3 regions of the Citrobacter sp. KH_055_1 genome follow, and region 1 is predicted to be linked to each of the others. Evidence: predicted binding sites of a transcription regulator. Region 1 holds the regulator's gene; each other region holds the start of a gene.
What was found. Region 1 encodes LexA, which represses DNA repair genes until DNA is damaged. Its sites were predicted from a motif close to TNCTGTATGTACATACAGNA; they were not measured.
Positions count from the first base shown of each region.

Region 2: mutH (DNA mismatch repair endonuclease MutH) is a predicted target of LexA. The motif match lies at 9,253-9,272, and genes of this name have one in related genera.
Region 3: metR (HTH-type transcriptional regulator MetR) is a predicted target of LexA. The motif match lies at 8,270-8,289, and genes of this name have one in related genera.

Region 1 covers NZ_CM174473.1:4,411,179-4,421,862, forward strand. Annotated here, with positions in the region: gene AC3ITF_RS20730 (quinone oxidoreductase) at 1-144, shown strand, start outside; gene pspG (envelope stress response protein PspG) at 373-615, opposite strand; gene dusA (tRNA dihydrouridine(20/20a) synthase DusA) at 749-1,747, opposite strand; gene AC3ITF_RS20745 (cupin domain-containing protein) at 1,839-2,327, opposite strand; gene zur (zinc uptake transcriptional repressor Zur) at 2,445-2,963, shown strand; gene AC3ITF_RS20755 (CsbD family protein) at 3,008-3,217, opposite strand; gene dinF (MATE family efflux transporter DinF) at 3,354-4,673, opposite strand; gene lexA (transcriptional repressor LexA) at 4,805-5,413, opposite strand; gene AC3ITF_RS20770 (diacylglycerol kinase) at 5,523-5,891, opposite strand; gene plsB (glycerol-3-phosphate 1-O-acyltransferase PlsB) at 6,062-8,482, shown strand; gene ubiA (4-hydroxybenzoate octaprenyltransferase) at 8,535-9,407, opposite strand; gene ubiC (chorismate lyase) at 9,421-9,918, opposite strand; gene malM (maltose operon protein MalM) at 10,099-10,684, opposite strand, start outside.
Region 2 covers NZ_CM174473.1:848,401-859,084, reverse strand. Annotated here, with positions in the region: gene recC (exodeoxyribonuclease V subunit gamma) at 1-2,212, opposite strand, end outside; gene AC3ITF_RS04185 (prepilin-type N-terminal cleavage/methylation domain-containing protein) at 2,225-2,500, opposite strand; gene AC3ITF_RS04180 (DUF2509 family protein) at 2,533-2,940, opposite strand; gene AC3ITF_RS04175 (prepilin peptidase-dependent protein) at 2,937-3,500, opposite strand; gene AC3ITF_RS04170 (prepilin peptidase-dependent protein) at 3,491-3,961, opposite strand; gene thyA (thymidylate synthase) at 4,146-4,940, opposite strand; gene lgt (prolipoprotein diacylglyceryl transferase) at 4,947-5,822, opposite strand; gene ptsP (phosphoenolpyruvate--protein phosphotransferase) at 6,028-8,274, opposite strand; gene rppH (RNA pyrophosphohydrolase) at 8,287-8,817, opposite strand; gene mutH (DNA mismatch repair endonuclease MutH) at 9,502-10,194, shown strand; gene AC3ITF_RS04140 (TerC family protein) at 10,273-10,684, shown strand, end outside.
Region 3 covers NZ_CM174473.1:4,650,254-4,660,937, reverse strand. Annotated here, with positions in the region: gene yigI (acyl-CoA thioesterase YigI) at 1-172, opposite strand, end outside; gene pldA (phospholipase A) at 338-1,207, shown strand; gene recQ (ATP-dependent DNA helicase RecQ) at 1,296-3,125, shown strand; gene rhtC (threonine export protein RhtC) at 3,189-3,809, shown strand; gene rhtB (homoserine/homoserine lactone efflux protein) at 3,855-4,475, opposite strand; gene pldB (lysophospholipase L2) at 4,586-5,602, shown strand; gene yigL (sugar/pyridoxal phosphate phosphatase YigL) at 5,617-6,417, shown strand; gene AC3ITF_RS21845 (carboxylate/amino acid/amine transporter) at 6,498-7,397, shown strand; gene metR (HTH-type transcriptional regulator MetR) at 7,300-8,238, opposite strand; gene metE (5-methyltetrahydropteroyltriglutamate--homocysteine S-methyltransferase) at 8,474-10,684, shown strand, end outside.

The DNA of each region.
Region 1 (10,684 bases):
AATGAGCTATTTTCACTGATTGCCAGCGGCGTGATTAAAGTCGATATCGCGCAAGGTCAGACGTTTGCGTTAAAAGATGCCCAGCGGGCGCATGAAGTACTGGAAAGCCGGGCCACGCAGGGGTCGAGTTTGCTGATCCCGTGATACTTCTCCCTTAAATAATTCAAGCAGCCAATACGCCTGCGGTTTGAATTATGACGGGGAAGAAAAGAATTAGGGCTTCCCGTAGGAAGCCCTTTCTTTTTTTAGTTCGGCTGTATGTAGGGTACAGCTCGATGAATTCGTTAACCGCGCAATAGTGACAGATTTAATAATCAATTCCTATTTGGTTCTAAAGGCAATGTTGCAGGTTGTGATGTACCGCTCAATACCTTAGTAAAATCGACGGTTATTGCGCTGATAGTGCGGGACTTTTGGCGCTTTTATGGCCTTGATAACCCACACCACGGCGACAGCCAATAACAGCCATGGCAGCAGTTTTATCATCAGCGCAAACATCCCGCCGAGGAACATCACGGCGGTCGCCACCATCAGCGCAGCCAGAATCCCCAGCAGCGACACGCCGGTGACCATCAGCATGACAAAAAAGCCAATCACAAAAAGTAGTTCCAGCATGATGCTCTCCCATAATGAATTTCTGCTTAAACCATTACAAAAATCATGCCAGAATTAATTGATTGATTTATAAAGAAAACGCCCCGCGACAGTGCGCAGGGCGTGGTGAAATTGACTAACTTTTGGTGAACAATTAACGTTTGTCTGCTACCAGCTTCAACGCATGTTCCAGCACGTTGATATCCGCACCGGCTTTGTGCGCATTTTCGCTCAGGTAACGACGCCACTGACGTGCGCCCGGAATGCCCTGGAACAGCCCCAGCATATGGCGGGTAATATGTCCCAGATACGTTCCCTGGCTCAGTTCCCGTTCAATATACGGGTACATGGCGCGCACCACGGCAACAGGGTCCACGTCAGCACCCGTTGAACCGAAAATTTCGCGATCCACGGATGCCAGAATACCGGGGTTCTGATAGGCTTCACGTCCCACCATCACGCCATCCATATGTTCAAGGTGCGCTTTCGCTTCTTCCAGCGATTTAATGCCGCCGTTGATCGACATGGTCAGCTGCGGGAAATCACGCTTCAGCTGGTACACGCGGGCGTAATCCAGCGGTGGGATTTCACGGTTTTCTTTCGGGCTCAGTCCGGACAACCAGGCCTTGCGCGCATGAATGATAAACATCTCACATTCTCCTTTGCCGGAGACCGTGTTGATGAAATCACACAGAAATTCGTAGCTGTCCTGGTCATCAATGCCAATACGGGTTTTGACCGTTACCGGAATTGACACCACATCGCGCATCGCCTTGATGCAGTCGGCAACCAGCTGCGCATTGCCCATCAGGCAGGCACCAAACATCCCGTTTTGTACGCGATCAGAGGGACAGCCCACGTTGAGGTTTATCTCGTCATAGCCCCGTGCTTCCGCCAGCTTCGCACACTGTGCCAACGCGGCCGGGTCGCTACCACCAAGCTGTAAGGCTATCGGATGCTCTTCGTCGCTATACGCCAGATAGTCGCCTTTACCATGAATGATTGCCCCGGTGGTTACCATCTCCGTATAGAGCAGCGTCTGGCTGGACAGTAAGCGCAAAAAGTAGCGGCAGTGTCTGTCCGTCCAGTCGAGCATCGGCGCGATAGAAAAACGATGTGCAGGGAAAGCGGTGGACTGAGATTCAGGCAGCATGGCGAATAATTAAGCATCCGGTTAAAAAAGGGGCGCCACTATAGCATAGACCGCGACGATAGTGAGCCACATCGTCACGGCCCCCCTCATGCTATTTCGATCCGGGTTTACCGTCGTGGGAACCAAAAAACTGTGGTGGATGGTCAACCCAGCGATCCTCGCGCGTGGCCGCATACACCGGATTCAGTGGGTAATAGATACGATTGAATTTTTTATTTGCCTCGCCGACGACCAGCAGTCGCACCTCTTCACTGGTGTTATTGATAAAGGTGTGACACACGCCGGTTCCCGCTGGAAATCCGACGCTGTCCCCCGGTTCCAGCTTCCATAAATAGCCGTTAATCCAGGCCTCCGGATACCCTTCCAGCACGTAGATAAACTCTTCTTCGTCGCTTTCGGCGTGAGGGTACGAGGTGCGACGGCCCGGAGGCAGGCGTTCATGGTGAATGCCGAGGCGACCCAAGCCCAGTTTACGAGCAAGCGGTGCGCCGATAGAAAACAGCTCATCGCTTCCGGGATAGGTAGCGTCGTCAGCCCCCTCCACCTCACGCCAGTGGCGAATACAATCCGGTCTTTTCATTTTATATTTTCCAGTATTGCGATGCGTCAGGTATAGCACACCACGGCTGATCTCGGCGTTTTATGCAGAACATGATAAAGTAAGGGATTAACCTTCCACGCAAATCGAGGCGCAAAAATGGAAAGAACCCCTACGCAGGAGTTGCTGGCTCACGCTGAAAAACTCTGTGCGCAACGTAACGTGCGACTCACGCCGCAACGCCTCGAAGTGCTGCGCCTGATGAGCCTCCAGGAAGGGGCAATCAGCGCATATGACCTGCTGGATCTATTACGGGAAACTGAACCACAGGCTAAACCGCCTACCGTCTATCGTGCGCTCGATTTTCTGCTCGAACAAGGTTTTGTCCACAAGGTAGAATCCACCAACAGCTACGTGCTTTGCCATTTGTTCGATCAGCCCACCCACAGCTCCGCGATGTTCATTTGTGACCGCTGCGGCGTGGTGAAAGAAGAGTGTGCGGAAGGCGTGGAAGATATCATGCATACGCTGGCGGCCAAGATGGGCTTTGCTCTACGTCATAACGTAATTGAAGCGCATGGCCTGTGTCAGGTCTGTGTGGAAGTTGAAGCCTGCCGTCATCCTGGCGACTGCCAGCATGATCATACGATTCAGGTAAAAAAGAAGGTCGGGCGTTAAGCGAGAGAACGTACATCCTTGTACATTCAGGCGGGAGGGGATAATTACCAACGGTAGTCGTTGCGGGTTTCCCAATCCTTCACTTCTTTCTCCGCCTGATCTTTCGCATAACCGTAACGTTCCTGGACTTTACCCACCAGCTGGTCACGCTTACCTTCAATGACCGTCATATCATCATCGGTCAGTTTGCCCCATTGCTCTTTCACTTTACCTTTCAACTGCTTCCAGTTACCACCGACTTCGTCTTTATTCATCATCAAATCCTCATCGTTAGGTTGTGAATAGCGAGAGTGCTGCGTCCAGACACGCTATGTTTTTGCTGGACGTGAGAATAAGTGTAGTCAGTGATTCTGAGTTCTATTTATTATTCGGAATTTTTAACCATACGACTCAGGCAAACCAGGTGCCATTTCGCCAGTGACGCTGCCAGATAAAAGCCAGCGAGAGTCCGCGCAGCGCCAGAAAAACGGCGAGTGCCAGCCACAAACCGTGGTTGCCTAACAGCGGTAACGTGAATAAGGTTAAGCCGAATCCCGCAGCGGCAACGGCCATACTGTTACGCATTTCCGCAGCACGCGTTGCGCCAATAAACATGCCGTCCAACAGGTAACACCAGACGCCCACCAGTGGTAACACCACCTGCCAGATAAGGTAACGATCGGCCAGTTGCTGAATCTGCGGTAGTGAGGTCAACGACGCAATAATGTGCTCGCCAAACAGGGCATAGACCAGTGAAAAAAGGATCGCCACAATGCCCGACTGTCGACACGCCGCGCGCCAGACATCCAACAGTTGGCTGCCATCCCGCGCACCATAAGCCTGACCAGAGTGCGCTTCCACGGCATAGGCAAATCCGTCCAGCGCATAGGCGGTGAAGGTCAACAGGGTCATCAGAACGGCGTTGACCGCAATAATATCGCCCCCGAGACGCGCCCCGAGTACCGTAATCGCACCAAAACACAGCTGCAGCAACAGCGAACGCAGCATGATGTCGCGGTTAAGCGCCATCAGACGGCGGAAGTTTCCGCGCCATGCCTGTTTCAGCATCATGAGCGAAACACCGCGCAGGTGGAGAACCTTGCGCACCATCAGCAGGCCAATCAGCAACGTGGCATATTCGGCAATCACCGTCGCCAGCGCGGCGCCCTGCACGTTCATATGCAGCCCCATCACCAGCCATATATCGAGCACAATGTTGAGGATATTGCCGACAATCAACAGGATCACCGGTGCTCGCGCGTACTGAACGCCCAGCAGCCAGCCAAGCAGTACCAGGTTCGCCAGCGAGGCAGGCGCGCTGAGCCAACGGATTTCAAGAAAGCGCCGGGCCTGTTCCAGTACCGCTTCGCTCCCCCCCACGATGTGTAACGCCAGATCGATAATCGGCGTACGAAATAGCGCAATTGCCGCCCCCGCCCCCAAAGCCAGAATCAGCGGCTGCACCAGTGCTCGGGCCAACGCCTGCGGATTTTTTGCGCCAAATGCCTGAGCCGTCAGCCCGGTGGTACTCATGCGTAGAAAGAGCAGCAGCATAAAGAGAAAACTGGTTGCCGTCGCCCCCACGGCGACACCACCCAAATAGACCGGGCTATCCAGATGACCAATCACAGCCGTATCCACCAGTCCCAGCAGGGGAACGGTGATATTGGAGAAAATCATTGGCAGGGCAAGGTGCCAGAGTGCTTTATCAGAGGAGGTAAAAAAAGGCATACAGGAGAGCCTGAGAAGACGTTAGAGATACTGGAAAAAATCGTACAGGCCCGGTAAACAGAGTGCCACCGGGCACGTTGCCGGATGACGACGTAACCGTCTTATCCGGCCTACAGGAAATCAACAGACCGTTACAGCCATTCACCGTTACGGATAACGCCGACGGCCAGTCCTTCAATGGTGAAGTTCTGCTCACGCAGGTCGACAACGATCGGTTTGAACTCGCTGTTTTCTGGCAGAAGCTCGACCTTATTGCCCTGTTTTTTCAGGCGTTTAACCGTCACTTCATCATCAATGCGGGCAACAACCACCTGGCCGTTACGCACGTCCTGTGTCTTATGCACTGCCAGCAGATCGCCATCCATAATACCAATGTCTTTCATTGACATACCGCTGACGCGCAGCAGGAAATCAGCATTAGGTTTGAACAGGGATGGATCAACCTGATAGTGGCCTTCGATGTGCTGTTGCGCCAGCAGCGGCTCACCTGCAGCAACGCGGCCTACAAGCGGTAATCCTACCTCTTCTTCATGCAACAGACGAATACCACGCGATGCGCCAGAGACGATTTCGAGCACCCCTTTACGCGCCAGCGCTTTAAGGTGTTCTTCAGCCGCGTTTGGGGAACGGAATCCCAAACGCTGCGCGATCTCCGCACGCGTCGGTGGCATACCTGTCTGGCTGATGTGATCCCGAATGAGATCAAACACCTCTTGCTGCCTGGCCGTTAACGCTTTCATTCCGCCCCCTGGGTGTATATACAGTTATGCTGTGAGTATATACAGCTAAAGGCGATTTTGGAACCGCAAACTGCACAAAAAACAGGAGATTTATGAAGTTGTGGAATCCTTATCGAAAATGGGACCACAACAGGATGCCCCAGGTGATCAGGGCGACAAAAATAGACAGCAGAACAGCCGCCGACCCCATATCTTTCGCTCGACCGGAAAGTTCGTGATACTCCGATCCAATACGGTCGACCACTGCTTCAATAGCGCTGTTTAAGATTTCAACGATCATCACCAGCATTACTGAACCAATCAACAACACACGGGTAATGGCGTCGACGTCCAGCCAGCAGGCGATGGCGACGCCCAGCAGTACGGCAACACTTTCCTGACGAAATGCCGCTTCATTTATCCATGCGGCGCGAAAACCTTTCCACGAGTAGCCAGCAGCTTTGATAATTCGGGTGAATCCAGTGGTATTATTGGCCATCAAAAGAACCTTTTTACATTATTAGCGTCAATGTCATTGTAACGTTACCCCGTTTGTTTCAGGGTGTGGCAAAGCAGCGCGAAGTATGACGGGATACACCAGAAATTCACTAAACTTTCTGATATCCTTGCAGCGCATTTGCATTATTAACCAGAGGCTTTACATCGTTTATGTCCGGCTGGCCACGAATTTACTACAAATTACTGAATTTACCATTAAGCGTCCTGGTAAAAAGCAAGTCTATTCCGGCAGAACCTGCCCCGGAGTTGGGGCTCGATACGTCTCGTCCCATTATGTACGTCCTACCGTACAACTCAAAAGCAGACTTGCTGACGCTACGTGCCCAATGTTTGGCGCACGATCTTCCCGATCCCCTGGAACCGCTGGAGATAGACGGGACTTTACTGCCGCGCTACGTGTTTATTCACGGCGGTCCGCGTGTGTTCACCTATTACACACCAAAAGAAGAGTCCATCAAGCTGTTCCATAACTATCTCGATCTGCATCGCAGCAATCCTGACCTGGATGTGCAGATGGTGCCGGTTTCGGTGATGTTTGGCCGCGCGCCTGGCCGCGAAAAAGGTGAAGTCAACCCGCCGCTGCGCATGCTGAACGGCGTACAGAAATTCTTCGCCGTTTCCTGGCTCGGTCGCGACAGTTTTGTCCGTTTCTCGCCGTCGGTCTCTCTGCGCCGCATGGCAGACGAACACGGTACGGATAAAATCATCGCTCAGAAACTGGCGCGCGTGGCGCGTATGCACTTTGCCCGTCAGCGTTTAGCTGCTGTTGGCCCGCGCCTCCCTGCCCGCCAGGATCTGTTTAATAAGCTGCTGGCCTCAAAAGCAATCGCCCGTGCGGTAGAAGATGAAGCCCGCAGTAAAAAAATCTCCCACGAAAAAGCGCAGCAAAATGCCATTGCGCTGATGGAAGAGATCGCCGCCAACTTCTCCTACGAGATGATCCGCCTGACTGACCGTATTCTGGGATTCACCTGGAACCGACTGTATCAGGGTATTAACGTTCACAATGCAGAACGCGTTCGCCAACTGGCGCACGACGGACATGAAATTGTCTATGTCCCCTGCCACCGCAGCCATATGGATTACATGCTGCTGTCGTACGTTCTGTATCACCAGGGGCTGGTTCCTCCGCACATTGCGGCCGGGATCAACCTGAACTTCTGGCCGGCTGGCCCGATTTTCCGCCGCCTGGGTGCGTTCTTTATTCGTCGTACCTTCAAGGGCAATAAGCTCTATTCCACCGTCTTCCGCGAATACCTCGGCGAGTTGTTCAGCCGCGGTTATTCGGTTGAGTACTTTGTCGAAGGTGGGCGCTCACGTACCGGTCGTTTGCTGGATCCGAAAACCGGCACGCTATCGATGACCATCCAGGCAATGCTGCGCGGCGGTACGCGTCCTATCACCCTGGTGCCGATTTACATTGGCTACGAGCACGTGATGGAAGTCGGCACCTACGCGAAAGAACTGCGTGGCGCGACAAAAGAGAAAGAGAGCCTGCCGCAGATGCTGCGTGGCTTAAGCAAGCTGCGTAATCTGGGTCAGGGCTACGTCAACTTTGGCGAACCGATGCCATTGATGACCTACCTCAATCAGCACGTGCCGGAGTGGCGTGAGTCTATCGATCCTATCGAGTCGATTCGCCCTGCCTGGCTGACGCCGACGGTCAATAACATTGCCGCCGATCTGATGGTGCGCATTAACAACGCCGGTGCGGCCAACGCCATGAACCTGTGCTGTACCGCGCTACTGGCATCCCGCCAGCGTTCCCTGACCCGCGAGCAGTTAACTGAGCAGCTTGATTGCTACCTCAGCCTGCTGCGTAACGTACCGTATGCATCAGATGCAACGGTTCCGACGCAGAGTGCCAGTGAGCTTATCGATCACGCCCTGCAGATGAACAAGTTTGAGGTCGAGAAAGATACCATCGGTGACATCATCATTCTGCCGCGCGAGCAGGCGGTATTGATGACTTACTACCGCAACAATATTGCGCATATGCTGGTACTGCCGTCACTGATGGCGGCGATTGTGACTCAGCATCGCCGGATTTCACGCGTCGCATTGCAGCAACATATTGATGCACTGTATCCGATGCTGAAAGCCGAGCTGTTCCTGCGCTGGGAGCGCGATGAGCTTACAGGGGTGATCGACGAACTGGCTGGAGAAATGCAGCGTCAGGGTCTGATTACGTTGCAAAACGATGAGCTGCAAATCAACCCGGCACGCTCCCGCACGCTACAGCTGCTGGCCGCAGGTGCGCGTGAGACTCTGCAGCGCTACGCCATCACCTTCTGGCTGTTGAGCGCGAATCCGTCGATCAACCGCGGTACGCTGGAGAAAGAGAGCCGCACCGTCGCTCAACGTCTTTCCGTACTGCACGGTATCAACGCACCGGAATTCTTCGATAAAGCGGTGTTCAGTTCCCTGGTGCTGACCCTGCGTGACGAAGGCTACATCAGCGACACCGGAGATGCCGAGCCGGAAGAGACGATGAAGATTTACCAGATGCTGGCCGAACTGGTGACGTCGGATGTCCGTCTGACCATCGAGAGCGCCACTCAGGGTGAGTAAGCATAAAAAAACCGGTCGAAATGACCGGTTTTTTTTTATCGCAGACTAAAACTCAAAGATGCCAGTAACTCATCGCAAGGCCTAAGAACAACACCAGGCCCACGTAGTTGTTATTCATAAATGCTTTAAAGCAGGCATCCCGCTCGCGGTTAACGATCAGCTTCTGCTGATACACAAACAGCGCCCCTGCTACCAGCAAAGACCAGTAATAGCCCAGCGCCAGTCCGTTCAGCCAGCCCACCAGCGCCATCAGCACCAGTACGCCCACTTGCAGAAGACCAATAATCAGTTTGTCGTTTTGGCCGAACAGGATAGCGGTCGATTTAATGCCAATCTTCAGGTCATCATCGCGGTCGACCATCGCATATTGGGTGTCATAAGCCACTGCCCAGAGAATATTGGCCAGAAACATCAACCAGCAGCTGAGCGGTACCGACTCGCTCACGGCGGCAAACGCCATCGGGATAGACCAGCCAAACGCCGCACCCAGCACCACCTGCGGCAGGTGCGTATAGCGCTTCATGAAGGGATAAACCCACGCCAGCGCCAACGCGGCAATCGACAACAAAATGGTCATCGTGTTGAGCGTCAGGACCAGCAGGAAGGCGAGCAACACCAGCACAACAAACAACGTGCGGGCTTCTTTCTCCGTCACGGCACCGCTTGGCAGCGGTCGGTTCGCGGTGCGTTTCACATGACCGTCAAATTTGCGGTCAGCGTAATCATTCACCACGCATCCGGCGGCGCGCATTAACCAGACGCCAGCCACAAACACCGCCAGGATCCTCAATTGCGGAACCCCAGGGGTCGCCACCCACAACGCCCACAGCGTTGGCCAGAGCAGCAGTAAGGCGCCGATTGGCTTATCCGTACGCATCAAGCGGTGAAACGCCAGCAGCTTATTCTGCGTCAGACTCCACTCCATCTTTATCTTCCTCTCAGTACAACGGCGATGCAGGTAAAAAAAGCTCGGTAAGCATCAGTGGCTTACCGCTCAGCCGCAGGCGGGAACGACGCCCCCACAGCTCTGCATCGCGGCCAATCTCAATAAAATCTCGGGTCAATGTCGATGACGTAAACAGGTAGCGCCCGAGCGGGGTTTTCCCCAGATTTTGCAAGGCCAGTTCAGGGCCACACAATGTCGATTCCGGCACCACGGTGCGCCCGGCAAGCCAGGGTTCACCATCCGCGCAGAGCAGGATTTCACGTAACCAATAGCGGGATTCTGTCGGCAGCAGCGTCAGTTCTTCGGCCACCTCATTTTGCCCAACAAATCCTTCTCGTATCAACGTTACGCTGACCTGCTTTCCCTGCTGCTCAAAACGTTGGGTCATGGAGTCTTCCAGTAACAACCAGTCAAGCAGTTGGGGGTCCAGCGTCGGGATCGCATCAAAATAACGCAGCGCACGCAGTTGCGTTAACGCAGGGTGTGGCATGCCTTACTCTCCGATTTATCACGTTCAGGCATTGTATCGCAGAAAAGGCATTACGGGGTGAGCAAACATGATTAAGTGATCGGCGGAGCAACACAAGCATAACAAGTAGCATGGAAGGATAAAAAAAGGTGCGCCAGGAGACGCACCAGTTGTTGCAAAATCAGCAATGTGGGGAGACGGTTACCCCTTGCCTTTTACACTGCTGATAAAGGTGGAACGGGCAGATTTGGATCCCAGACGTTCAGCTTCATCAAGCAGCTTCAGCGCTTTATCGACATCGCCTTTCGCCACAGCATCCTTAATCGCCTGGTTAAAATAGCTTTCCGTGTCGTTCAGCATCGGCTCGCTTTTCTGCGGGGCTGGTGCGGCGACCGGGGCAGCTGCCACCGCAGCCGGAGCCGCATAGGCCGCTGCTGGTGCGGCAGTGTTGCCCACCGTCACCGGTCCCGGACCGGATGAGCCAAACAGCGGCCCGACCAGCACGCTGGAGGAGGAGCTGGTTTTGACTTTTAGTTTCAGCAAGCCATCTGTGGTATGACGGGCGATCGGATCCGGGATATCCGGCACGGCGTTACCCACGCCCTTGGCATAGGCTTTTGCCGGGTCAAGCAGAGTCGTGGTCTGCTGGAGATCTTTCTCGGTGGTGAAGACCAGAACATAGAGCTTCTGCTGGCCCAGCGCTGGCGTCAGGCGCATGACCCCTTCCAGGCGATCCGCGCTCATCACGCCGGGCTCCTGATAGGTGAAATAGCTGCTGGGGAAGAAA
Region 2 (10,684 bases), 1.2 Mb from region 1:
CCTGGATTGAACGACCTATGTAGCTGATGTAGAGCGTTTGCTGCGCCGAAATCAGGGCTTCCAGAAACAGATAGCGGTCATCATCGCGGCGGCTTCGGTCACCACGCATCGGCTTTTGGCTCATCAGATCAAAACCCAGAGGCGCAAGCTGGCGCGGATAAACGCCGTCGTTCATGCCCAGCAGACACACTACCTTGAAAGGAATCGATCGCATCGGCATCAGGGTACAGATATTGACCGGACCTGCGAGGAAACGCTGGCTAATGCGTTCCTGATCGAGCCGTTGTGCCAGCTCATCGCGTAACAGCGAAAGCGGCACGGCCTCGCCGTATTTAGCCCCCAGACCTTCAGCGATAATGGCCTGCCACTGATCTTTAATCAGCGTCATTGCCGCTTCGGTATCCACATCCGGCAGGAAGAAATCATTAAGCATGTCGTTGCAAACAGGTAACCACTCTTCCAGCGGACGTTCCTGCGCCAGACCCCGACGCCAGAGATTCAGTTTCATCAACAGCGAAGCCAGATGCCCCACCAGTTCGGCGATCAAACCGCTGGACTCATCATACGGCAGTACGGATTGCCACTCCCCCTGCGCACTTTCCATCGCATAGCCCAACAGCATTCGCGTCAAACCAAATTGCCAGGTGTGTTGGCCTGTCGGCGGCAGTTCCAGTTCGCGCACGTTGTCATCGTCAATGCCCCAGCGAATGCCTGACTCATTCACCCATAAGCGGAGATAGCGCAGCCCTTCTTCGTTGATGTTGAAGCGCGCCGCCAGCACGGGAACATCGAGTAACGCCAGCACATCCTCGGAGACAAAGCGGCTGTCCGGCAGCGACAGCAGGCTAATAAACGCCTGTAAAACCGGATGGGACTGGCGCGCACGACGGTCAGAAATGGCATACGGTAAATAGCGATCGGCCGGCGCGCTGCCAAAAACAGCCTGAATAAAGGGGCTGTAGCTGTCAATATCCGCCACCATGACGATGATATCGCGCGGCGTCAGCGTTGGGTCCGCCGCCAGCATCGCCAGCAGGCGGTCATGAAGAATTTCCACCTCGCGCTGTGGGCTGTGGCAAACATGAAACGTTACGCTGGTGTCATTCGGCTCAAGTAAGCGCTTATTATCGCTGCGCGAATACTCCTCCAGATTAACGCCCGCCACGGCCCGGCTTTCCAGTTCAAGGATATCCGACTGAATGTTATGCAAAAGATTGTCAGGCGTGATATCCACAAACGCATCCAGCTCCTGGCTGTTTTCCAGTTCGGAAAGCAGGTAAATATAGTCCCGCCCCAGTTTGCCCCACGAGGCCAGAAGCGGGTTACTGACATCCTGTTCGCCGTCGCTGTTAAACAACTCTTCAGCATTCTGGCTATCACGAAACAGCGGCAGATGACGTTCTTCAAAGCTATGCCGACGCTGACGTGCCAGCAGCTTTGCCAGATACGCGGGGTCTTTAATATCACCCCAGTAGTAACGACATGGATTAGTAAACAGCAGATGAATTTCAATATGCTTCCCCAGCGCCTGCAGGGCCTGAAGATACACGGGCGGCAGTGCGGAAATGCCGCAAATAAAGACGCGAGCGGGCAGCCCCTGCGGACAGCTTGAGGCATTTTCCAGGGTCTGAATAAATCGCTGATATAAATTGGCGCGGTGCCAGCGCTCTTGCCCCAGCTCTGCGGTGTATTCCACCAACGCTTTCCACAATGGTGCCTGCCAGGCCTGAGACTCCCCCAATCCTTCAACCTGTTTCCCCGACTCCCACTGCGTCAACCAGTCAGGGCGGTAGACTAAGTACTGGTCAAACAGGTCAGCGGCACGTGAGGAGAGCTGAAACAGCTTACGCTTGTCGGTATCGTCTGTCAGATACTGGCGCAGCAACGTGAACGCCTCGTCATCCAACAACTGCGGCAGCAGCGTCATCAGCTTCCAGCTCATACTCTGCTTGCTGAACGCACTTTCTTTTGGGATATCCGGCAGTACCCGCACAAACATATCCCAGATAAAACTCGCAGGTAGCGGGAAGTCAATATTGGCGGCAATGCCGAACTTCTGTGCCAGAGTCATTTGTAGCCATTGCGCCATGCCGGTACTTTGAACCAGGATCATTTCAGGTTCAAAGGGATCGATGAGCCGGTCGCGCTCAACGATATATTCCATTAACGCTTCCAGCACATCCAGACGATTGGAGTGGTAGACCCTTAACATAGCGGCTCCTGACTACTGACTGTTTGGGCAGTGCAGACGCGTCATTTGACCTTGCCTGCCCAAGGGTGAAGAAAGTTTGACGTTGATGCTGACACATCCCGCCCGCGTTGTCTGCATTCGGTTTACCTGCCAGTTTAACGGCGACGGAAATGCCGTCATTTGGGTTTGCATCCACGCATGACGCCACAGCTGCTGGTACTGACTTCTGATGAGGAAACTGTTCATTAATACCCTTTGATACCCCGACAATGCGGTCACAATCATGACCATAAGTACCATTGCCAGCATCACTTCTGGCAGGCTAAAACCGCGTTGCCGGTTCAGGGTAGCAGGCACAGAGCAGCCTCTCTTAGCGGGCAGAAATCGCTCCAGCCATGTGCGGAAAATACAATATTGCCATCGATAACCTCGCCCTGCCGCCATAGTGACATCCCTTCATAGTCGGTAATAAGCAACACGTTATTCTCGCCATGTAATCGCAGGCATACGGCTGCATTCGCGGTTGAATCTCGCCGGCATTGCACGGCCGGTTGCCGTTGCCAGGACTGCATACGTCCCCATTCCATGGTGGATTGCACCACAGCCTGGTGCTGCAAAGCCTGGCTTTCCGTGGCAACGCGCGAAGCAAAACTGGCTTCCTGTTGGCTAAGCCCCTGGAGCAGCAGACCGCCGAGCAGCAGAAGCAAAAGCACCATCGCCAGGGACGATACGCCGCGTTCCCGGTTCACAGGTTAAACCCCATCACGCTATAGCGCGCTTCAATAACCTTTTGTGGCGCACTTTTGCTGGCTCCGCGCAGACGCAAGGTCAGGATGGGCGCAAATCCGCTGATGTTCTGGCGTTCAACCTGAAATGTCTCAATCAGAACAGTGCCAGGATCGGTCATTTTATCCCAGCCCTTTCCATCGCAGGATGTCGCACCACGCAAGGTTTCCAGCACCTGGTCTTGTAAACGAAAACCTATCTGGTCCGCGTCTTTAGCTGGGGTTGTCTCCCAAATGCCGTTACCGTTAGCGTCCCAACGCGCAATTACGCAATCACCGTGTCCCGATATCACCAGCCCTTCACCGCTACAGTTTCCGTGACAGTACCCTGCCCGCTGGAGATGTTTAGCCACCGTATAGGCTCGCTGCCAGAGTTCATCTTCAAGGGCTAACTGGCGCGTGTTGAGCAATATATCGTGCTGAAGCGTCGGTAAAAAGCGCGCAGCCCCCAGTAGCAAAACGCTGCTGATAGCCATTGCGATCAGCACCTCCAGCAATGAAAAACCGCGTTCGTTTACCGACATACATCTGCCTCATCACGCTCACAAAGCCGAATTCGCCCCCAGCTCGATATCACCACCCACCGTTCACCCGCGGCATTTTTTAGGCCAATATGTCCAGCCCATGCGGTGTTGCGCAGGCCAAAAAAGGCCAGCGATGGCGTGATGTCTGCCATCTCAACATCATCCCATCGCGGGATTAACACCAACGCAGAAGCGGGCTTACAGGTATTTTGAGCCGCAGCAGAGCTGACCAGACACCATGACGTTCCCTCTCTGATAACGCCGATGACATGGTCACGGTTATGCCAGTTGGCATCCTCGCGCAGTTGCAGCAGGTAGTCCTGCACCTGAACGACGGTTTGCCACAATCGTTGCTGTTGCTGCCAGCGTTGCCAGCCATATAGCCCTGACGCGCTTAGCGTGACGATGATGAGCATTGCCACCAGCGTTTCAATTAGCGTATAGCCCTGTTGTTTTTTCATGCCGTCAGTATGGCGATAAGGAAAATAATCACGAGTGGGGAATTCGGGTTATTCGGCGAGCTTCGGGGAATATTTTCTTCGTTTCAGCGCATTGCAAAATTTCAGGAATCAGCGTCGAAAAACTGAAATCAGGGCAAAAAAAACCGACGCGCGAGGGCGTCGGTCGTGGCAGGGTAGCGGTCGATTAGATAGCAACCGGCGCTTTAATACCAGGGTGCGGATCGTAACCTTCAATCTCGAAATCATCGAAACGATAGTCGAAGATAGAGTCAGGCTTACGCTTGATGACCAGCTTCGGCAAAGCACGCGGTTCGCGGCTGAGCTGCAGGTGCGTTTGCTCCATGTGGTTGCTGTACAGGTGCGTATCGCCGCCGGTCCAGACAAAATCACCGACTTCCAGATTGCACTGCTGCGCCATCATATGGACCAGCAAAGCATAGCTGGCAATGTTAAACGGCAGGCCGAGGAACACATCGCACGAACGCTGATACAGCTGACAGGAGAGCTTGCCGTCTGCCACATAGAACTGGAAGAACGCATGGCACGGCGCCAGCGCCATCTTATCCAGTTCGCCTACGTTCCACGCAGAAACGATAATACGGCGAGAGTCCGGATCATTCTTCAACTGGTTAAGCACCGTGGTGATCTGATCAATATGGCGGCCATCTGGCGTTGGCCACGCGCGCCACTGTTTACCATAGACCGGGCCCAGATCGCCGTTTTCATCTGCCCACTCATCCCAGATAGAAACGTTGTTTTCGTGCAGGTAGGCCACGTTAGTGTCGCCCTGCAAAAACCACAGCAGTTCATGAATGATAGAGCGCAAATGGCAGCGTTTAGTGGTAACCAGCGGGAATCCTTCCTGCAGATTAAAACGCATCTGATGACCAAAAATGGAAAGCGTTCCGGTTCCGGTACGGTCGTTTTTCTGTGTGCCTTCATCCAGCACTTTTTGCATCAGTTCTAAATACTGTTTCATGATTCCTCAGGAAGCGTGTTGCTGTGGGCTGCGGCGGTACGCACAAACCATCATAATGATACCGGCGACAATCATCGGGATGGACAGGATCTGCCCCATGCTGATGTACTGTACCCATTCGCCGGTAAACTGCTGATCCGGCTGGCGGAAAAATTCAACGATGATACGAAACGCGCCGTAGCCAATCAGGAACAGACCGGAGACCGAGCCCATCGGACGCGGTTTACGAATGAACAGGTTAAGAATGATAAACAGCACCACGCCTTCCAACGCCATCTCATAAAGCTGAGACGCGTGACGAGGCAGCGAACCGTAGGTATCGAAAATAGATTGCCACTGCGGGTTGGTTTGCAGCAGTAAGATGTCTTCGGTACGCGAGCCCGGGAACAACATGCTATATGAGAAGTTCGGGTCAACGCGTCCCCACAGTTCGCCGTTGATAAAGTTGCCCAGTCGTCCCGCACCCAGACCAAACGGAATCAAAGGAGCAATGAAGTCAGAGACCTGGAAGAACGAACGCTTGGTGCGTTTGGCGAAGATAATCATCACCAGGATCACACCGATGAGACCACCGTGGAATGACATTCCGCCATCCCAGACGCGGAACAGATACAGCGGATTATCAAGGAACAGCGGGAAGTTGTAGAACAGTACGTAACCGATACGCCCACCGAGGAACACCCCGAGGAAGCCTGCATAGAGTAAGTTTTCAACTTCGTTTTTGGTCCAGCCACTTCCTGGGCGATTAGCGCGGCGCGTCGCCAGCCACATCGCGAAAATAAACCCCACCAAATACATCATGCCGTACCAGTGAAGTGCGACGGGTCCAATTGAGAAAATGACCGGATCGAATTCCGGAAAATGCAGATAGCTACTGATCATCTGTCACCACAAGTTCTTGTTATTTCGCTGAATTCAGACAGCAATTGATAAGCGCGCCTGTATGATACAGGCGCTCCGAAGGTGCGAATGATAGCACAAGGGGATCACCACGCATGCCGGGAAGATGTAAAAGATCTGTATAAGTAAGCCAGACACCAACAGGGATGCCAGATGAAACAGTGATGATCAGGCCGACAATTCAGACTTACAACCCCCCGCGAATCAAACCGCCCATACCGCGGCGTTCCATAAATGCCGCCACCTGATGGCGCACTTCCGTCGCCAGTTGCGCTTCCAGGCTGCGCTGTGCCAGCGTTTGCGCTTCATCAAAATCGATGTGGCGCAGCAGATATTTCACTCGTGCCACAGAACGACCGTTCATTGATAAGTGGCGAAAACCCAGACCGATTAAAATGGTCACACACATTGGGTCACCCGCCATTTCGCCGCACAGGCGTAAATCGATGCCGCTTCTCTCGGCTTCCTGGGCAATCATCGCCAACGCACGTAACATCCCAGGATGCAGGCTGTCATAAATGCTGGCGACCCGCGTATTGTTACGATCGACTGCCAGAATATATTGGGTCAGATCGTTGGTACCCACCGAGATAAAATCGACCCTGTTCGCCAGATGCGGCAGCATAAAGACCATCGACGGGACTTCCAGCATGATGCCGATACGCGGTTTCGGGATCGCGTAGCCGATCATCTCTTCCACTTCGCGCCCGGCGCGCTCAATCAAGCGCCGCGCTTCGTCAACTTCATCAATACTGGTGACCATCGGCAGCAAAATACTCAGGTTGCCGGTTGCCGCGTTGGCACGCAGCATTGCGCGGACCTGGATCAAAAAGATCTCCGGCTGATCGAGCGTAATGCGGATCCCGCGCCAGCCAAGGCACGGATTCTCTTCACTGATGGGCATGTAAGGCAGTTGCTTATCAGCCCCGACGTCCAGCGTACGCAGAGTCACCGGCTTGTCGTTAAACATTTGCAGCATGCCCTGATACTGGGCAACCTGTTCTTCTTCTGACGGAAACCCGCTTTGTAGCATGAACGGAATTTCGGTGCGATACAGCCCGATGCCGTCGATCCGGCTTCCCAGTTTTTGCTCGTGTTCCGGACTCAGCCCGGCGTTGAGCATCACCTTAACGCGCTCGCCGCTTTTCAACTGGGCTGGCTGGTTAACGTCATCTTCTGCCAGGCGACTGAGTTCAATCTCTTCACTGATAAGTCGCTGATATTCCTGAATCAAAACCGGTTCAGGATCAACCAGCAGCTCGCCGCGATAACCGTCCACCACCAGCGTACGGCGGTGGAGTACCGACGGCTGGATGTCGGCCCCCATCACAGTCGGAATACCCAGCGCGCGCACCATAATTGCCGCATGGGAGTTGGCAGCGCCGTCTCTGACCACCACACCAACTAGTCGGTCCTGCGGAAGCTCTGCCAGCGTGGTCGCGGAAAGCTCATCTGCCACCAACACGAAACGTTCCGGCCAGGCATTTGGCCCCTGAATCGAATCGTCAAGATGGAACAGCAGACGCTGGCCGAGCGCACGTAAATCCCCGGCCCGCTCTTTGAGATAGTTATCACTGAGGGCGGCAAACTGTTCAGCGAACTTCTCGATAATCGTTTTAACCGCCCACTCCGCCACCGAACCGTTGTCCACTTCTGCAAACAGCTCGCGGCGCAGACGGGTATCGGAAAGCAGGTGCGAGTAAAGATCGAAGATCGCCGCCGTCTCTTTTTGTGCTCCCGCCGTAAAGCGCTTACTGTAGCGGCGGAATTCATTGGCGGCTTCTTCCAGCGCCTCAGTCAGTCGTTCGCGTTCTAGTACCGGATCCAGCGTTGACGCCTGATACACCTGCTCCATCAGCGGCAGCGTGGCATCCTGCCAGCCTTCGGCAATCGCCACGCCGGGTGCGGCAGGCAACGCACGAATGCGCGTTTGCCGGTATTGACCAAACAACGCGGTGAGCTGCGACTGAGAAAGAATGGCGGCCATTTGCGTGGCGAGCGTCACCAGGAATGACTCTTCGCTTTCATCGTACTGGCGCAGTTCACGCTGCTGGACCACCAGCACACCCAATAGCTGGCGGCGCTGAATGATCGGCACGCCTAAGAAGGCGCGGAATCGCTCTTCTTTTACTGAAGGGATGTATTTGAAGCTGGGGTGTTTTTGCGCATCGGCGAGGTTAATTGGTTCCGCCAGCCTGCCAACCAGGCCAACGATACCTTCATCAAACGCAAGCGCAACGGTGCGACCGCGTGGTTTTTTGAGTCCCCGGGTCGCCATCAGGTAATAACAACGTCGGTCGTGATCGGCCAGATAAACCGAACAGACCTCTGTATCCATCGCAAGACAGATGTCGGTAACCAGAATATTCAGCGCCTCATTAAGACGCGGAGCACTGGCCACCTTTTCGACTATTTCGCGCAGGCGGGTGAGCATAATTTGCGTAGCTTAACCTCTTTTACGTCTGTACGCAGGTGCGCTTTGCGGCTTTGGGGTACTCTCCTGAAGCGCCATCACAACACTTGCGAATTCTTTCATCACCCTGCGATAGACATCGCGTTTAAATGACACTACCTGTCGAACCGGATACCAGTAACTCACCCAACGCCAGCCATCGAACTCGGGCGTGCTGCTGGTTTGCATATTGATCTCAGCATCGCTGCTTACCAATTGCAGAAGGAACCATTTTTGTTTCTGGCCGATACAAACCGGCTTCGTGTCCCAACGCACCAAACGTTTCGGTAACTTGTAACGCAACCAGTTACGAGTAGAAGCCAGGATCCGCACATCTTTACGACTGAGGCCCACTTCTTCAAACAGTTCCCGGTACATCGCCTGCTCTGCTGTCTCTCCCGCGTTTATCCCACCTTGCGGGAATTGCCAGGAGTGCTGACCAAATCGCCGGGCCCACATGACCTGCCCCTGGCGGTTACAAATTACTATTCCTACATTCGGGCGGTAGCCATCGTCATCAATCACCGGACTACCTCAACATAAACCTTATATATAAACGATTGTTTCACACTCCTGAGAGGCGGTAAACCACTGTGTTAAGCACACGAGACTCTAATAACAATTGAATAACTCACAGCAAAGGACTGAGTTATAAACAGAGGTAGGCTGAGTTAGGCGATTTTATTCACCTTTTCTGTGGATATAGTTGTGAAGAAGTACGGAATTACTATGGGAAAACCCGGAACAGTCTGAATATGACCTTTGTCACACATAAAAATTAGTCTTCTATATTCATTGAGTTAAAAGCAAACATTGTCACCTAACACACAGAAATGTGATGTACATCACGCATACGATCCTCGAGCTGATGAAAGATCAACCAGCGTTGGTTTTATCCACAGATTGTGCCAATAAGTTAGGCACAATTTGTGTGAAAATTCGATTTTCGTCGCACGTCAAGGCTGTAAATTGAAACAGTAGTGAGGGTTTTTCACAGTTATCCCATCTTTCTGTGGATAACATGGTGTAAGATCCTGTTCATTGTCAGTGACCAGAATTGGAAAACCTCATCGGTTGTTGCGCAACTCTTGATTATGAAATTTAAAAATCAATATAAATCAGATAATTGAGTAAAGCTTGTGGAAAAAGATAAACTCTGTCCACTCGGTATAAAATCATTGCTCATTTTTTCGCCTAAGGGTTAACTCAATGTCAGAACTCCAGCCACTGCTTTCTCCCCCTGAATCCGAAGCCCTGCTGCTTGCCCAGGCACGGCGGCTTTCGGGCTACACGTTAGGGGAGCTGGCGGCAATGGCGGGGATTGTAACCCCCAACGATTTGAAACGGGACAAAGGCTGGATCGGCGTACTGCTGGAGATCTGGCTCGGCGCCAGCGCGGGCAGCAAGCCGGAGCAGGATTTTGCGGCGCTAGGCGTAGAGCTGAAAACGATCCCTGTGGACAGTCTTGGCAGACCGCTGGAAACCACCTTCGTTTGCGTAGCACCATTAACCGGCAATACCGGCGTAACATGGGAAACCAGCCATGTCCGCCATAAGCTTAAACGTGTGCTGTGGGTGCCGGTGGAAGGGGAGCGCAGCATCCCGTTAGCCCAACGTCGCGTAGGATCTCCGCTGTTATGGAGTCCGAATGAAGAAGAAGACCGGCAATTACGCCTGGACTGGGAAGAATTGATGGACATGATTGTGCTGGGCCACGTCGAACGCATCACCGCCCGCCATGGGGAAGTGTTACAGCTACGCCCAAAAGCCGCCAATGCGAAAGCGCTAACCGAAGCCATTGGCGCGAATGGTGAGCCAATTCTGACCCTGCCACGCGGTTTTTATCTAAAAAAGAACTTCACGCGCGCGCTGCTGGAGCGTCATTTTTTATTCCAGACGTAATAGGCACAGCCTGGCCTTTCACCCGCCGCGTTACGCGCCTATAATTAGCGCTTCTTTTTTTTGGCAGGACTTTGTTCGATGTTATTTGCATGGATAACCGATCCTAACGCCTGGCTGGCGCTCGGTACGCTGACGCTGCTGGAGATCGTTCTGGGGATCGACAATATTATTTTCCTTTCTTTGGTCGTAGCTAAACTCCCAACCGCACAACGCAGTCATGCCCGACGTATCGGGCTGGCGGCAGCGATGATCATGCGTCTGGCACTACTGGCGTCTATCGCCTGGGTCACGCGTCTGACCAACCCGCTGTTTGAGGTGTTTGGCGAGGCGATCTCAGCGCGTGACCTGATCCTTCTGCTTGGTGGATTGTTCCTGATCTGGAAAGCCAGTAAGGAGATTCATGAGTCTATAGAAGGTGAAGAAGAAGGGCTGAAAACACGCGTATCCTCGTTCCTCGGGGCGATTGTGCAGATCATGTTGTTAGACATTA
Region 3 (10,684 bases), 240 kb from region 1:
TGCTTTGCGCCCAGTTGCCGACCATCATCGGTTGGTTATTAAAGGCCAGTTGGGCAAACTCTTTTTCGTAACGTTCCAGCTCCAGCCCCAGCGCCCGGTTAAACGGCATATGGTAGACAAACATTTCGCCCACTAATTTCAGTGCTTGCTCAGCAGTCAGTACGGCAGACATACAATCCCTAACTCTCGATGGTTAATGAGGTGTTGATATTATGCTTCTTAATTGTTGTTTTCTACTTTGGGACGGGATAACTAACGAAGAGCGCACTAAGTATGTAAAATGCTATCAATAAAATCTTACAATTCATCAATATTTTAGTTCAGGAGAACATGACCGATGCGGGCGATTCTGGGATGGTTACTACCAGCAGTTATGCTGCCGTTGACCGTGTATGCGCAGGAAGCGACGGTGAAAGAGATTCATGATGCACCCGCTGTGCGCGGCAGTATTATTGCCAACATGCTGCAAGAGCATGACAATCCTTTCACGCTTTACCCTTATGACACCAACTACCTCATCTACACCAATACCAGCGACATGAATAAAGAGGCCATCAGCAGCTATAGCTGGTCTGAAAATGCGCGTAAAGATGAGGTGAAGTTTCAGCTGAGCCTGGCGTTTCCGCTGTGGCGCGGGATTTTAGGCCCGAACTCCGTGCTTGGTGGTTCCTATACCCAGAAATCCTGGTGGCAGCTTTCTAATAGCGAAGAATCGGCACCGTTTCGCGAAACTAACTACGAACCACAACTATTCCTCGGTTTCGCCACCGATTACCGCGTTGCCGGCTGGACGCTACGTGATGTGGAAATGGGATACAACCACGACTCTAACGGTCGTTCCGAACCGACCTCGCGCAGCTGGAACCGCCTGTATACCCGCCTGATGGCAGAAAACGGTAACTGGCTGGTAGAAGTGAAGCCGTGGTACGTCATCGGCAGCACTGGCGATAACCCTGATATCACTAAATATATGGGCTACTATCAGCTCAAACTGGGTTACCACCTCGGTGACGCCGTGTTAAGCGCGAAAGGTCAGTACAACTGGAATACCGGCTACGGCGGCGCTGAGTTGGGTGTCAGCTACCCCATCACCAAACATGTTCGTCTTTATACCCAGGTCTACAGTGGTTATGGCGAGTCGCTGATTGACTATAACTTTAATCAGACGCGCGTTGGCGTGGGCGTAATGCTCAACGATATCTTCTGATCGGCATTGAGAGTATTTTAATCATTGCAGTTTCTCTCTCAGGCGCTGAAAATAGCGCCTGTTTTTATTTAAGGTTAACGGGGTTAATGTGGCGCAGGCGGAAGTGTTGAATCTGGAAATGGGCGCTAAACAGGTTTTGCAGGAAACCTTTGGCTACCAACAGTTTCGCCCTGGTCAGGAAGAAATCATCGACACCGTGCTCTCTGGCCGCGACTGCCTGGTCGTTATGCCAACCGGTGGTGGTAAATCCCTGTGTTATCAAATTCCCGCATTATTGCTGAACGGCCTCACCGTTGTTGTCTCACCGCTGATTTCCCTGATGAAAGACCAGGTCGATCAGCTGCTGGCAAACGGTGTAGCGGCGGCGTGTCTGAACTCCACCCAGAGCCGTGAACAGCAGCAAGAGGTGATGGCAGGCTGCCGTAGCGGGCAAATCCGCCTGCTGTACATTGCGCCCGAGCGCCTGATGCTGGATAACTTCCTTGATAATCTGGCGCACTGGAACCCGGTACTGCTGGCGGTAGATGAAGCGCACTGTATTTCCCAGTGGGGGCATGATTTCCGCCCGGAATATGCCGCGCTGGGTCAGCTGCGTCAGCGTTTCCCTGCGCTGCCGTTTGTGGCGCTCACGGCCACCGCCGATGACACCACCCGGCTGGATATTGTGCGTCTGCTCGGGCTTAACGATCCCCTCATTCAGATCAGCAGCTTTGACCGTCCCAATATCCGCTACATGCTAATGGAGAAGTTTAAGCCGCTCGATCAGCTGATGCGCTACGTGCAGGAACAACGCGGAAAGTCCGGCATTATTTACTGTAACAGCCGCGCGAAGGTTGAAGACACCGCGGCGCGTCTGCAAAGCCGCGGGATCAGCGCCGGGGCCTATCATGCCGGGTTGGACAACAACGTGCGCGCCGACGTGCAGGAGAAATTCCAGCGCGACGACCTGCAAATCGTTGTCGCGACCGTGGCGTTTGGCATGGGAATTAACAAACCCAACGTGCGCTTCGTGGTGCATTTTGATATCCCGCGTAATATCGAGTCCTACTATCAGGAAACCGGGCGTGCCGGGCGTGATGGCCTGCCCGCGGAAGCGATGCTGTTTTACGATCCGGCCGATATGGCGTGGCTCCGCCGTTGTCTCGAAGAGAAACCCGCCGGACAGCTGCTGGATATCGAGCGTCACAAGCTCAATGCGATGGGGGCCTTTGCCGAGGCGCAAACCTGTCGTCGTCTGGTGCTGCTGAACTATTTTGGCGAAGGGCGTCAGGAGCCGTGCGGCAACTGCGATATTTGTCTCGATCCGCCAAAACAGTACGACGGCTTAATGGATGCGCGTAAAGCGCTGTCGACGATCTACCGCGTTAACCAACGTTTTGGTATGGGCTATGTCGTCGAGGTTTTGCGCGGGGCGAATAACCAGCGCATTCGTGAGATGGCGCATGACAAGCTGCCGGTCTACGGTATTGGTCGTGAACAGAGCCACGAACATTGGGTGAGCGTCATTCGCCAGCTGATTCACCTCGGACTGGTGACGCAGAATATTGCCCACCACTCCGCGTTGCAGTTAACCGAAGCTGCGCGTCCGGTACTGCGCGGCGTTGTGCCGCTACAGCTTGCCGTGCCGCGTATTGTGGCGCTTAAACCACGAGCAATGCAGAAATCCTTTGGCGGTAACTACGATCGTAAGCTGTTTGCCAAACTGCGTAAGCTGCGTAAAGCCATTGCCGATGAAGAGAATATCCCGCCGTATGTGGTCTTTAACGACGCCACGCTGATTGAAATGGCCGAGCAAATGCCGGTGTCACCGAGCGAAATGCTGAGCGTCAACGGCGTGGGAATGCGTAAACTTGAGCGTTTTGGCAAAGAGTTTATGGCACTTATCCGCGCACATGTTGATGGTGACGACGAAGAGTAGTCAGCCAGGCAAAAAAGTGCCAGGATGGTGACTCTCTGAACTATTTCCCCGCGAGTCATTTTTATGTTAACGCTATTTTTTACCGTTGCGTTGGTACACATCGTAGCGCTGATGAGTCCTGGCCCCGATTTTTTCTTTGTTTCGCAAACGGCCGTTAGCCGCTCGCGCAAAGAGGCGATGATGGGTGTGCTGGGTATTACCTGCGGCGTCATGGTCTGGGCGGGCGTGGCACTGCTCGGTCTGCATCTGATCATCGAAAAAATGGCCTGGCTGCACACTATTATTATGGTCGGCGGTGGTCTGTATCTGTGCTGGATGGGGTATCAGATGCTGCGCGGCGCGTTTAAAAAACAGGACGTTGCGGCACCTGCGCCGCAGGTTGAGCTGGCGCAGAGCGGTCGCAGTTTTTTAAAAGGTCTGCTGACCAACCTGGCGAATCCCAAAGCCATTATCTATTTTGGCTCCGTCTTTTCGCTGTTTGTCGGCGACAACGTCGGTACCGCTGCCCGTTGGGGTATTTTCGCGCTGATTATCGTCGAGACGCTGGCGTGGTTTACCGTGGTCGCCAGCCTGTTTGCGCTGCCGAAAATGCGTCGTGGCTATCAGCGTCTGGCGAAGTGGATTGACGGCTTTGCCGGCGCGTTATTCGCGGGCTTCGGCATTCATCTGATTATTTCGCGTTAACTTACCAGTAGGCCGGATAAGCGGTAGCGTCATCCGGCACTGATCTCAGGCATGCCGTGCTGACGCCAGCAGGGCACCTATCAGCATAAACAGCGAACCAAACACTTTGTTCAGCGCCTTCATTTGCTTTGGCCCTTTAATCCAGCCCGCAATGCGGGTAGCCAGCGTCGCATAACCGATCATCACAATAATATCGACCACGATGGTGGTCACGCCCAGCACCACGTACTGCATCAACTGCGGCTCCTGCGGCATGATGAACTGCGGGAACAGGGCGGCGAGAAATACAATGCTCTTTGGGTTGGTCAGGTTGACGAAGACGGCGCGCTTGAACAGGCGACTGCGTGATTGCGTATTGGCGATGGTGTTCAGGTCGATGGCACCCGCCGCGCGCCATTGCTGAATGCCCAACCAGATAAGATAGGCTGCCCCCGCCCACTTCAGTACCTCAAAGGCGATCACTGACCGTGAGAATAGCGTTCCTAGCCCAACACCGACCAGCACGATATGAATGCCAAGCCCGGTCTGCAAACCGGCAATCGACGCCGCTGCTCCCCGATAACCATGGCTGATGGCGGTTGTCATGGTGTTGATCGCCCCTGAACCTGGCGACAAGCTCAAAACAATGGACGTCAGCAGGTAGGCGAACCACCATTCAAAGGTCATGAGAAACTCCCGACTTGTCTATTTTTATGCCACAATACGCTACTGCCGATGCGTTGTAACAGGCTCGGCAAAAAAAACGATTTTACTTGGTCAACGAGGCTGGATACCCGATGTTTCAGCAGCAAAAAGACTGGGAAACAAGAGAAAACGCGTTTGCCGCTTTTTCCATGGGGCCACTGACAGATTTCTGGCGTCAGCGGGAGGAAGCGGAATTCACTGGCGTAGATAATGTTCCCGTACGCTTTGTTCGCTTTCGTGCAGAAAAAAACGATCGCGTCATCGTCGTTTGTCCCGGGCGTATAGAAAGCTACGTAAAATACGCTGAACTGGCGTATGACCTGTTTTATTCTGGTTTTGACGTCCTCATTATCGACCATCGTGGCCAAGGGCGTTCCGGGCGGATGCTCTCGGATCCGCACCGTGGCCATGTGGATAACTTTAATGACTATGTCGACGATTTGACCGCCTTCTGGCAGCAGGAAGTGCAGCCAGGTCCATGGAGAAAACGCTATATACTGGCGCATTCCATGGGAGGCGCTATTGCCACGCTGTTCCTGCAGCGCCACCCTAATCAGTGTGATGCTATTGCCCTCAGCGCCCCGATGTTCGGGATCGTGATGCGCTTTCCTGACTGGATGGTGCGCCATATTCTTGACTGGGCTGAAGGGTATCCGCGCATTCGCGAAGGCTATGCCATGGGGACCGGTCGCTGGCGGGCGTTGCCGTTTGGGATGAATGCGCTCACCCATAGCCGACAGCGCTATCGGCGTAATCTGCGCTTCTATGCTGATGATCCGCAGTTGCGCGTAGGCGGTCCGACCTATCATTGGGTGCGTGAAGGCATTCTGGCGGGGGAGCAGGTGTTGGCCGGGGCCGGAGATGATGCGACCCCGACGTTGCTTATTCAGGCTGAAGAAGAGCGTGTGGTGGATAACCGCATGCACTATCGTTTTTGTGAACTCCGCGCTGCAGCGGGCCATCCTGTAGAAGGAGGTCAACCGCTGGTCATAAAAGGCGCCTACCATGAGATCCTTTTTGAAAAGGACGCAATGCGCTCAGTCGCGCTCAACGCCATTGTTGAATTTTTCGACAGGCATAACTCATCCAGCGGACACCGCTTTGCTTAGAGGTTTAATTTTTTATGTATCAGGTAGTTGCATCTGATTTAGACGGTACGCTGCTTTCCCCCGACCATACCCTGTCCCCGTATGCCAAAGAGACGCTGAAACTGCTGACGGCTCGTGGTGTGAATTTTGTGTTTGCGACCGGCCGTCATCATATTGATGTAGGGCAAATTCGCGACAATCTCGGCATTAAGTCCTACATGATCACCTCCAACGGTGCGCGCGTACATGATACTGACGGGAATCTTGTGTTCTCGCATAACCTGGATCGCGACATTGCCAGCGATCTGTTTGGTGTGGTGAATGCGAACCCGGATATCGTGACCAACGTGTATCGCGACGATGAGTGGTTTATGAACCGCCATCGCCCGGATGAAATGCGTTTCTTTAAAGAAGCGGTGTTTAACTACTCACTGTTTGAACCTGCGCTGCTGGAGCCGGAAGGCGTCAGTAAAGTGTTTTTCACCACCGACTCTCACGAAATCCTGCTGCCGCTGGAGCAGGCGATTAACGCCCGTTGGGGTGATCGTGTGAACGTCAGTTTCTCCACGCTGACCTGTCTGGAAGTGATGGCGGGTGGCGTATCAAAAGGCCATGCGCTGGAAGCGGTGGCAAAAGCGATGGGCTTCAGCCTGAAAGACTGTATCGCCTTTGGTGACGGCATGAATGACGCCGAAATGCTATCGATGGCGGGAAAAGGCTGCATTATGGGTAATGCACATCAGCGCCTGAAGGATCTGCACCCGGAGCTGGACGTGATTGGGCTTAATGCCGACGATGCTGTGCCGCATTATCTGCGAGAACTGTTTTTACAGTAACGGAACCGCTCATTAGTTAGTCAGTTGTCAACCGTGAACTTCGCTACAATGGGTGTATCTTTTGTTCAGAGACATCTATTGTGGCGCTACTCATCATTACCACTATTCTGTGGGCCTTTTCCTTTAGCCTGTTTGGCGAGTACCTTGCTGGTCATGTCGATAGCTATTTTGCCGTGCTGGTGCGGGTCGGACTGGCTGCGCTGGTGTTCCTGCCATTTCTGCGTACCCGCGGCCACAGCGTAAAAACTATTGGTCTGTACATGCTGGTGGGTGCCATGCAGCTTGGCATCATGTATATGCTGAGTTTCCGTGCTTATTTGTACCTGACGGTTTCCGAGCTGCTGTTATTTACCGTCCTGACACCGCTCTATATCACACTGATTTATGACCTGATGAGCCGACGCCGTTTACGCTGGAGCTACGCGTTTAGCGCACTGCTGGCGGTGATTGGGGCGGGGATCATTCGTTACGATCAGGTGACCAGTCATTTCTGGACCGGTCTGCTGCTGGTACAGCTTTCCAACATCAGCTTTGCCATCGGCATGGTGGGCTATAAGCGTCTGATGGAAACCCGTCCCATGCCGCAGCACAACGCCTTTGCCTGGTTTTATATGGGGGCATTACTGGTGGCGGTCGTTGCCTGGCTTATAGTAGGGAATGCGCAAAAAATGCCTGAAACTTCGCTGCAGTGGGGGATTCTGGTGTTCCTTGGCGTGGCAGCATCGGGCATCGGTTACTTTATGTGGAACTACGGCGCGACGCAGGTAGATGCAGGCACACTGGGTATCATGAACAATATGCATGTGCCTGCGGGGCTGTTGGTTAATCTGGCCATCTGGCACCAGCAGCCTCACTGGCCAAGCTTCATCATTGGTGCGGCTGTTATAGTGGCCTCACTGTGGGTGCATCGAAAGTGGGTCGCTCCGCACTCCGCACAAACGGCAGGTGATCGCAGGCGTGATTCCGCGCTGAGCGAATAAATGCTTCCGTGACCGGCTGACGCTGCTCGCCATCGCGCACAGCGGCGTACAGTCGGCTCCACAATCCATCACCCAGGGTTTTGGTCACCACCAGGCCCTGGCGTTCAAAACTCTCCACTACCCAGTGCGGCAGCGCTGCAATACCCATTCTGGCGGCGACCATCTGGATCAGCAGCAGGGTATTATCCACGCTCTTCAGCGACGGGCTAACGCCAGCAGGCTGCAGGAAATGCCGCCAGACATCCAGTCGGCTGCGCTGTACCGGATAAATCAACAGGGTTTCGCTGGCTAAATCTTCCGGCGTTACCTGCGTTTTGCTGGCCAGTGGGTGATCGGGCGCCAGTATCAGACGGACTTCAAAATCAAACATCGGTGAATAGTGCAGGCCGCTGCGCGGCAGAATGTCGGATGTCATCACCAGGTCCAGCTCATCCTGCTGCAGGGCTGGTTGCGGATCGAAAGTCACGCCGGATTTAAAATCCATCTCTACCTGTGGCCAGTTAGCACGGAAATTCTCCAGCGCGGGGGTCAGCCACTGAATACAGCTGTGACATTCAATGGCGATGCGCAGCCGGGTTTGCTGCGGTTCGTTGCATGCCTGAAGCGCGCGACCGATTTGTGGCAACACCTGATTGGCCAACTGCAACAAAATTTCACCCTGTGGCGTAAAACGTAGCGGCTGGCTTTTACGCACAAATAGCCGAAAGCCGAGGCGTTGTTCCAGATCGCTGAACTGGTGAGACAGGGCGGATTGGGTCTGATGCAACGTCGCTGCGGCGCCTGCCAGCGACCCACTGTTCCGCAACGCCTGTAGCGTTTTCAGATGCTTAATCTCGATCATGAAAGTCCTTCACTTCGGCATGAATAAATTGCGCTTGAGGAATATACAGTAACCGCCAATTATGGATGTGTAAACATCTGGACGGCTAAAATCCTTCGTCTTTTAAATTTATGGTGCGTTGGCTTCGTTTCCCCACCCCAGTCACTTACTTCAGTAAGCTCCTGGGGATGAGCAAACTTGCCGCCTTCCCTAAATTCAAAATCCATAGGATTTACATATAATTAGAGGAAGAAAAATGACAATATTGAATCACACCCTCGGTTTCCCTCGCGTTGGCCTGCGTCGCGAGTTGAAAAAAGCGCAAGAAAGCTACTGGGCGGGTAACGCCTCTCGTGAAGAATTGCTGGCAACGGGTCGCGAATTGCGCGCTCGTCACTGGGATCAACAAAAGCAAGCTGGCGTTGACCTGCTGCCAGTGGGCGATTTCGCCTGGTACGATCATGTGCTGACCACCAGTTTGCTGCTGGGTAACGTTCCGGCCCGTCATCAGAACAAAGATGGCTCTGTCGATATCGACACCTTATTCCGCATTGGCCGTGGTCGCGCACCGACCGGTGAACCGGCGGCAGCGGCAGAAATGACCAAATGGTTTAATACCAACTATCACTACATGGTGCCTGAATTTACCAAAGGTCAGCAGTTCAAACTGACCTGGACTCAACTGCTGGATGAAGTGGACGAAGCGCTGGCGCTGGGCCACGAAGTGAAGCCCGTCCTGCTGGGTCCGGTCACCTACCTGTGGCTGGGGAAAGTGAAGGGTGAACAGTTTGATCGCCTGAGTCTGCTGAACGACATCCTGCCGGTTTACCAGCAGGTGCTGGCTGAGCTGGCGAAACGCGGTGTTGAGTGGGTACAGATTGATGAACCTGCGCTGGTGCTGGAGTTGCCCCAGGAATGGCTGAACGCCTTTAAACCGGCGTACGATGCGCTGACCGGGCAGGTGAAGCTGCTACTGACTACCTATTTCGAAGGCGTGACGCCGAATCTGGGTACCATCACCGCGCTGCCGGTACAGGGTCTGCACGTGGATCTGGTTCATGGTAAAGATGACGTAGCCGAGTTGCACTCGCGTTTGCCCGCTAACTGGCTGCTTTCCGCAGGCCTGATTAACGGCCGTAACGTCTGGCGCGCCGATCTGACTGAGAAATATGCACAGATTAAAGACATTGTCGGGAAACGTGAGCTGTGGGTCGCCTCCTCCTGCTCCCTGCTGCACAGTCCTATCGATCTGAGTGTCGAAACCCGCCTGGATGCCGAAGTGAAAAGCTGGTTTGCCTTCGCCCTGCAAAAGTGCGGTGAACTGGCGCTGCTGCGTGATGCGCTGAACAGCGGTGATACTACTGCACTGGTCACGTGGAGTGCGCCAATTCAGGCGCGTCGTCAGTCAACCCGCGTCCACAATGCGGCAGTGGAAAAACGTCTGGCGGCTATCACCGCGCAGGACAGCCAGCGTACTCACGCTTACCCGGTACGTGCCGAAGCCCAGCGTGCGCGCTTTAACCTGCCAGCGTGGCCGACCACCACTATCGGTTCCTTCCCGCAAACTACGGAAATCCGCGGCCTGCGTCTGGATTTTAAAAAGGGTAACCTGGATGCGGGCAACTACCGCACCGGTATCGCCGAGCACATCAAACAGGCGATCGCTGAGCAGGAACGTTTAGGCCTGGACGTGCTGGTACACGGCGAAGCCGAGCGTAACGACATGGTTGAATACTTTGGCGAGCATCTGGACGGTTTTGTCTTTACTCAGAATGGTTGGGTACAGAGCTACGGCTCCCGCTGCGTGAAGCCGCCGGTAGTGATTGGTGACGTGAGTCGTCCGGAAGCGATTACCGTTGAGTGGGCAAAATACGCCCAGTCGCTGACTGACAAACCGGTCAAAGGCATGCTGACAGGCCCGGTGACCATTCTTTGCTGGTCATTCCCGCGCGAAGATGTGACCCGCGAAACCATCGCTAAGCAGATTGCGCTGGCACTGCGTGACGAAGTCGCCGATCTGGAAGCCGCCGGTATTGGCATCATCCAGATTGATGAACCGGCGCTGCGTGAAGGTCTGCCGCTGCGTCGTAGCGACTGGGCGGCGTATCTGGAATGGGGTGTCGAGGCCTTCCGTATCAACGCCGCGGTGGCGAAGGACGAAACGCAGATCCATACCCACATGTGTTACTGCGAGTTCAACGACATCATGGATTCCATCGCTGCGCTTGATGCCGACGTGATCACCATTGAAACCTCGCGTTCCGACATGGAGTTACTGGAGTCGTTCGAAGAGTTCGACTACCCGAACGAAATCGGGCCGGGCGTGTACGACATTCACTCGCCAAATGTGCCAAGCGTGGAATGGATTGAAGCCCTGCTGAAGAAAGCGGAACAGCGTATCCCGGCTGAGCGTCTGTGGGTGAACCCGGACTGTGGGCTGAAGACGCGTGGCTGGCCGGAAACCCGC